DNA from 3 places in the Actinomadura scrupuli genome. Region 3 is predicted to be linked to each of the others. Evidence: riboswitches for the same ligand, from Rfam matches in the RefSeq annotation. Region 3 holds a riboswitch; each other region holds the start of a gene.
The links. Region 3 has a riboswitch for cyclic di-AMP ahead of ACRYCC_RS38900 (C40 family peptidase). Riboswitches for the same ligand answer to the same signal wherever they lie in the genome.
Positions count from the first base shown of each region.

Region 1 (2,256 bases), on a different contig from region 3:
GGACCGGGATCGCGTGGTCGCCGAGCGCGTGGGCCAGGTCGGTCACCGTGATCTCACCGTCCGCCGCCAGGTTGTACGCCCCGGGTGGCCCGGCGCCGACCACGGCCGCACGGACGGCCGCCGCGACGTCGTCGTGGTGGACCAGCTGGAAGGGCATACCGGGGTCGAGCAGCACGGGCCGCGGGAGGGGCACGGTGCCGAGCAGCCGGCGCACCGGTCCGGGCAGCCGCTCGGCGGCCCGCCGCCAGGGCAGGCTGCGCACCAGCAGCGTCGCCTCCGGGCCCGCCACGATGCACGGGCGCAGCACGTACACCTCGAGCTCGGGGGAGAAGGCGGTCACCTCGCCCAGCATGGTCTCGCAGGCCGCCTTCTGCTGGGAGTAGTAGTGCAGCTCGGAGCCGCGGACGGGCACGTCCTCGGTGATCGGCACCGGGTTGTCGGCGTGGTAGCCGTACGCCGCGAGCGAGGAGGTGTAGACGAGCCGGCTCGGCCGTGCCGCCGCCACCGTGGCCTCGAAGACGTTGCGGGAGCCCTGGAGGTTGATGTCGCCGGTCTGGTCCCGCGAGCCCAGGATCGCGAAGGCGAGATGGACCACCACGTCGGCGTCCGCGACGAGCTCGTCCACGGCCTTCCGGTCCAGCACGTCGCCCTGCCGGTACTCGGTCCTGTGCAGGCCCAGCGCGGCGGGGTCGAACGGCCGCCGGGCCATCCCCACGATGCGCGCCACCCGGTCGTCCCGTTCGAGAGCGCGTACCACCGGCATGCCGATCTCACCGGTCGGCCCGGTGACCGCGACTGTGAGCCCCACGTCCGACCTCCCGTGCCCGGGTCGCCATCTCGATAACAGAGAGAGTAACCTCCCGCGCCGCGGATTCGCTGGTGAGGACGGGTCGCGCCGCATACCAGAGGTGATCGACATATGCGTTCTCGTTACCCTTTCTTGACCTCCGTGTTTAACTTCACGTACATTGCGCCGAGATCGATCCGTGACCTATCTCGCGCTTCGAGAAGTACGTAACGACCGCCTAACCCTGAGACGCGGTGCGTCGAGGGGGCCGAGGACCCAATGGTCGGAGTTTCCGGGGCCGTTCCTGGCCGACTCCGTCGGGGTGAATCCGCCAGGTCGTCCGGACCGTCAGGTGCCGCGATGACGCGTGCGGTAGGGCGAACTCCTGGCCCGAACCCGTCAGCTAACCCGGTAGGCGGCACAAGGGGAGCCTTATGGATGCAGTGGGGCAGAAGCTGCTCGACGTCGCCAGGACGCAGCTCGGGTACACCGAAAAGGGCGACGGCTACACCAAGTTCGGCGACTGGTTCGCGAAGAACGTCGATGCCCAGCACGACTCGTACTTCGTGACGGCGCCCTGGTGCGACATGTTCATCGCCTGGGCCGCGGACAAGGCCGGGGTCGCCGGCTCCGTGGGCCAGTTCGCCTCGACCCAGGAGCACGCGGCCTGGTTCCAGCAGCAGCACGCCTGGGGCACCAAGCCGCAGCCGGGTGCGCTGGTGTTCTACTCCTGGTCGGGGTCGAAGAGCATCTCCGACATCGATCATGTCGGCCTGGTGGAGCGCGTCGAGGGCGGCACCCTGCACACCATCGAGGGCAACACCGAGGGTGTGCACCTCATGCGCCAGACCCGGGACACCGATGCGGTCGTCGGCTATGGCTACCCGGCCAAGGTGAAGGTCGCGGGCGCGTCCTCTCCCGTCGAGCAGTACGTCCCCCGGCACGCCGCGCCCGCGCCCTCGCTGGAGACGATCCTCAACGACGCCCCGCCCGCCGCGCGTACGGCCACCAAGGCGCTGTCCGCCGGGCACCACGAGAACGGCCCGCTCTCGGGCCACGAGGTGGCCCTCTCGGGGCTGGCGGCGGTGCTGCTGTGCGGCAGCCTGGCGCTGGCGGTCGGCAGGACCACCGCAGCCAAGGTGCCCGCCCCGCCGGCGGTACGGGTGCGCAAACGCGGCCGTCACCACCGGACGGCCCTGCCGGTGAGCCTGCCCGCCGAGATCACCGCGGCCGATCTGGACGCGGCCGAGGCCGGCACGGTCATGATGCCCGCGCTCACCCTGGCCGCCGCGGCCGAGGCCGAGGACCGCGCCTTCTGGGGCAAGATCGCGGAGTTCGAGGACGACCAGGAGCTGGCGTTCTGGAACGACCTGCACGCCGCCGTCGGCCGTCCGGCCGAGACCCCCGGCGCCCTCGGCGGCGCGTACGTCCCGGACCGGTCGTACGCGAGCTGACGGCGCGCACCTCCC
Region 1 is NZ_JBPCCU010000002.1:484,049-486,304, forward strand. Features, by position in the region: gene ACRYCC_RS09915 (NAD-dependent epimerase/dehydratase family protein) at 1-808, opposite strand, end outside; cyclic di-AMP (ydaO/yuaA leader) riboswitch at 1,013-1,220, shown strand; gene ACRYCC_RS09920 (CHAP domain-containing protein) at 1,222-2,241, shown strand.
Region 1: linked by a shared signal. The riboswitch ahead of ACRYCC_RS09920 (CHAP domain-containing protein) and the one ahead of ACRYCC_RS38900 (C40 family peptidase) in region 3 are both predicted to bind cyclic di-AMP.

Region 2 (2,256 bases), on a different contig from region 3:
ATCCGGCGGGGAGACGGCCTCGGCGGTGACGCTCGTGCGGAGCGGGCTCAGGCGACCCGTACCCCACCGGCGAACGGCCGGCCGGCCAGCGGGGCCATCCTGACGACGTCTCCCGTGTGCGGTGCGTGCACCATCATGCCGTTACCGACGTACATCCCCATGTGGTGCAGGTCGGCGTAGAAGAACACCAGGTCCCCGGGCTGCAACTGCGAGATCGACGAGATGTGCGTCCCCGAGTTCCACTGGCTGCCGGTGTAGTGCGGCAGGTTGATGCCCACCTTCCCGTAGGCCCACATGGTCAGCCCGGAGCAGTCGAAGGTGCTCGGCCCCGCGGCCCCCCAGACGTAGGGCTTGCCCCGCTGCGCGAGGGCCAGCGCCAGGGCCCGCTGGGCCTTGCTCGATCCACCGACGATCGGCGGCAGGTCGGCGAGCTGGGTCGGGTCCTTCTTCGCGATCTTGTCGCGGATGCCGCCGTACAGGTCCGAGAGCTTCTTCTTGCGCTGGTCCAGCTGGCTCTGCAGGGTCTTGACCTGGTTGGCACGGTCCTGTGCGGCCTTGTGCGCCCGGACGGCGCCCTGCATCGCCTGGGCGAGCGTCTGGACCTTGGTCCCGTCCTGGGCGGCGAAGTAGTTCAGCGTGGAGGCCTGGTCGAGCATCGCCTGCGGGTCCTTGGCGGTGGCGAACGCCACCGAGGGGTCCACCCCGCCGTTCATGTAGCTCGTGGCGGCGAGCTGGCCGACCCGCTGCTGCACGGTCTGCAGCGCGGCGTCCTGCCGCTTGGCGTTGTCCTGGGCGACTTTGGCGGCCCGGGTGGCCTGCTGGTAGCGCACCTTGAGGCCGTTGTACTGCTCGGTGAGCTGCTCCATCTGGTCGTGCAGCTTGGAAGCCTGACCCTTCAGGTCCTTGATGCTCTCCGGTGGCGGCTTCGGCTTGGCGTGGCCGGCCGTGACGGGAAGGACCAACGAGATCGCACAGAAGGCACCGACGACGGCACCGACCCGGGTGCGGAAACGCGGGGGCCGGTGATGGCCACCCGATTCCGTAGCTGGGCGTGCAGGCTCCACAAAAGCTCCTCTCCTCGTCCGCCTACCGGGTTAGCTGTCGGGTTCGGGCCGGAGTTAGCCCTACCGCTGGACGCGACCGGTGCGGGGAACACCGGAGGCGCTGTCACGGATTCACCCCAGGGAAGGTGGGTCCCCGGCTCCCAGGACGCTGGGTGCGCCCCCTGGACTCGGCGGGTCCGCAATCTCGAGAGCGACTGCGGACATCAGCGTCGGACATTAACGGAGTCTGGCGTGGATGCCAACCGGAACATGCGAACTCGCAGGTGGAAGCAGTTCAGTGATCAAGGGGTGCTGATAACGAAACCGTCCTGTGATGGGATCGGCCGCCCCCTCGGGCTCATCCGGGCTCATCCGGGCTCCGGGGCGAAGGCCGGTCACCGGACCCAATACCCTCGGGTGATTGTGGACTTCACCATCAGGCGGGCCCGGACCGCAGATGTTCGCTCGATACGGCGGCTGGTCGGTATGCAGTCCGGACAGGGCCGCCGGCTGCTCGCCAAGAGCACGGTGACGCTGTACGAGGACGTCCAGGAGTTCTGGGTGGCGGTGGACGCCGAAGACCGCCTCGTGGGCTGTGGGGCCTTGCACATCATGTGGGAGGATTTGGCGGAAGTCCGTACCGTCACGGTCGATCCCGCCTCCAGGGGACACGGGGTGGGGCACCATATCGTCGGCCGGCTTCTGGAGACCGCACGAGAACTGGGTGTGCGCCGCGTGTTCTGTCTGACCTTCGAGGTGGAGTTCTTCGCGCGGCACGGCTTCCAGCCGATCTTGGGGACTCCGGTTTCCCCCGAGGTGTATGAAGAGCTTCTCCGCTCTTATGACGAAGGCGTCGCGGAGTTTCTGGACCTCGACCGGGTCAAGCCGAACACGCTTGGCAACACCCGAATGCTGCTCCGTCTGGAGGAGACACAACTGTGAGCCAAACCCCCTATGGCGGGCCGTACCCCCCAGAGCGGTCGGGTCCGTCTTCTTATGGGCAGCAGCCCTATGGAAATCAGCCCTACGGGCAGCCCTCGTACGACTCCTACGACGGCGGCTATGTACACGTGCCTTCGGAGGCGGCAGATCTCCCGCTGGCGTCGATCTGGCGCCGTGCCGGGGCCCGGCTCGCCGATGCCGGACTGACCTGGGCCGCCGGTTTCGCAGTCGTGTTTCCCATCACGCTCGGCGCCATCGGGGTTCAGAAGGA
Region 2 is NZ_JBPCCU010000001.1:62,051-64,306, forward strand. Features, by position in the region: gene ACRYCC_RS00285 (NlpC/P60 family protein) at 48-962, opposite strand; cyclic di-AMP (ydaO/yuaA leader) riboswitch at 1,068-1,247, opposite strand; gene ACRYCC_RS00290 (amino-acid N-acetyltransferase) at 1,467-1,985, shown strand; gene ACRYCC_RS00295 (RDD family protein) at 1,982-2,256, shown strand, end outside.
Region 2: linked by a shared signal. The riboswitch ahead of ACRYCC_RS00285 (NlpC/P60 family protein) and the one ahead of ACRYCC_RS38900 (C40 family peptidase) in region 3 are both predicted to bind cyclic di-AMP.

Region 3 (2,256 bases):
CCTCCGGAGCCGGCGGGCAGCAGGTGGTTGGCGAACGACGCCGCCACCTGCACCGCGAACACCCGGCCGACCGGCGGGAACCCCGGCATGGAACCGAACTGGGTGATCGTCCCGGCCACCCAGAGGGCGACGGTGGAGACCACCGCCAGGGTGAGCCACTGCATGTCCGCACCGGCCAGGCTGGTGCCCCCGGCCCGTACGGTGTCGAGGTTCAGGAGGCCCAGGACGATCACCGCGGCGGTGACCCCGATGGCCAGCAGGACCTGAGAGATCGATGAGCTCGCGGAGGCGCCGCGTAGCAGGGTGAGGGCCGAGCGGACGGAACCGGCCGGCTGCACTCGCTGAAGGTCCTTCTCCGCCATCCCCTGGGCTTCCTGGACATCGCCGGCGCGTGAGCGTACCGCCCCGGCGGCCACGTCAGCCACGGGCGGATCCGGTCGCAAGATTCGTCACGCCGTCACATTACGGTAGTGGTCCCCCAGACCGCCCGAGGACCGCCGGACTGGGCACATCGTCCTGGGCCCAGTGCCCGTGACAGCGAAGGTGTGTCAGGCGGAGGCCCGTCGGACAGCATCCCAGCCGGTTCTGACGTGCGCAAACCCGTGGTCGTGGCGGCGCAGGCAGGAGGGCCCGCCACTCGATGACCAGGCATGCAGTATCAATCGCCTGTCAATGCACATCAAAGAATGGTTGGGTTAAAACTGGCATTTCGGTAGCGTCCGAACTCTCAGGCCCCTACGCTCCGTAGGAGTCGCCGCCCCGCGCTCCCCCCAGAGCAGCGGCGACACCGCCGAATTCCGGCCGGCCGCGTGCCGCCGGGAACCGGGGACCCAGTGTTACCTGGGGTGAATCCGCTCATCGTCGAGCGGTAGGGCCTGCTCCGGTCCGAACCCGTCAGCTAACTCGGTAGGCGGTCGAGGAGAGGAGCTGCGCGTTGCAGCGAACGCGCCCCGTACGATCCCTGCTGTCCCGGTTCGGCGGCGTTTCGCTGGCCGTGGCCATGACGATCACCCTGTTGCCGTCCACCCCCGCGCAGGCCGAGCCCAAGCCGACGCGCAAGGAGCTGACCGCCCAGGAGAAGCAGCTCGCCGATCAGCTCGAGAAGATGACCGAGCAGTACAACGGCTTGCAGGTACGCCTCAAACAGGCTCAGAAGGCCGCGAAGGCCGCCTCGGACAACGCCCGGTCCCAACAGCGGGGTCTGGACGCCGTACGGCTCAAGGTCGCGCAGATGGCGGCCGAGAGCTACAAGAACGGCGGCATCGACCCTGCGGTGTCCCTCGCCGGGGCGGAGAACCCGCAGGCGCTGCTGGACCAGTCCGCGACGCTGAACTACTTCACCGCGCAGAGCACCAACCAGGTCCGGGACCTGTTCCAGGTCCTGCAGGCCACCACCCGGGCGCAGAAGGCGGCCCAGGACCGCGCCACCCAGGTGAAGAGCCTCGGTGTGGCCTCCCAGCAGAAGCTCAAGAGCATCCAGAGCTCGCTGAAGAAGGTCCGGGGCAAGCTCGGCCAGTCGACCGCTACGCCCGGCCAGAGAGCTCCGAGCGTCGCTGCGGGCGGCGCCTCGGCCAAGGCCATGAAGGCCGTCAACGCCGCACTGGCGCGGCTGGGGACCCCGTACTCCTGGGGCGGTGGCTCGGCCTCCGGGCCGACCTACGGAGTCGCCCAGGGGGCGAACATCAAGGGCTTCGACTGCTCGGGACTGACCCTGTACGCCTACGCGCAGGTCGGTGTGAGCCTTCCGCACTACACCGGCAGCCAGTACAACGCCGGGGTGCACGTCACCCGCGCGCAGCTACGCCCCGGCGACCTGGTCTTCTTCCACGCGGACCTGCACCACATGGGGATGTACATCGGCAACGGCAACTTCGTGCACGCTCCGCAGACCGGTGACGTCGTGAAGATCAGCCCGTTGGCGAGCATGCCCTTCTCGGGAGCGGCGCGCGTGGCCTGACGCCCGTCTCGGGGCCTCCCGGCCCCGAGACGTCATGGGTCAGTGCGCTGCGGTCACCAGCCGTTCCAGTTGCTGTTCCAGTTGCTGTTCCAGTTCCAGTTACCGCCCCAGCCGTTGCCCCAGCCGCCGTTCCAGTTCCAGTCGCCGCCCCAGCCGCCGTGGTGGTGATGGTGGTGGCGGTGCCGGTGATGCCAGCAGCCGCGGTGCCGGTGGCACCAGCCGGCGGACGTCATGGCCTCGGCCGAGCCGGTCGTGGTCACTGTCGTGGTCGTGGTCGTCGCCGTGGCCTCCGCCTGGGC
Region 3 is NZ_JBPCCU010000012.1:246,096-248,351, reverse strand. Features, by position in the region: gene ACRYCC_RS38905 (lysylphosphatidylglycerol synthase transmembrane domain-containing protein) at 1-425, opposite strand, end outside; cyclic di-AMP (ydaO/yuaA leader) riboswitch at 779-929, shown strand; gene ACRYCC_RS38900 (C40 family peptidase) at 935-1,957, shown strand; gene ACRYCC_RS38895 (hypothetical protein) at 2,011-2,256, opposite strand, start outside.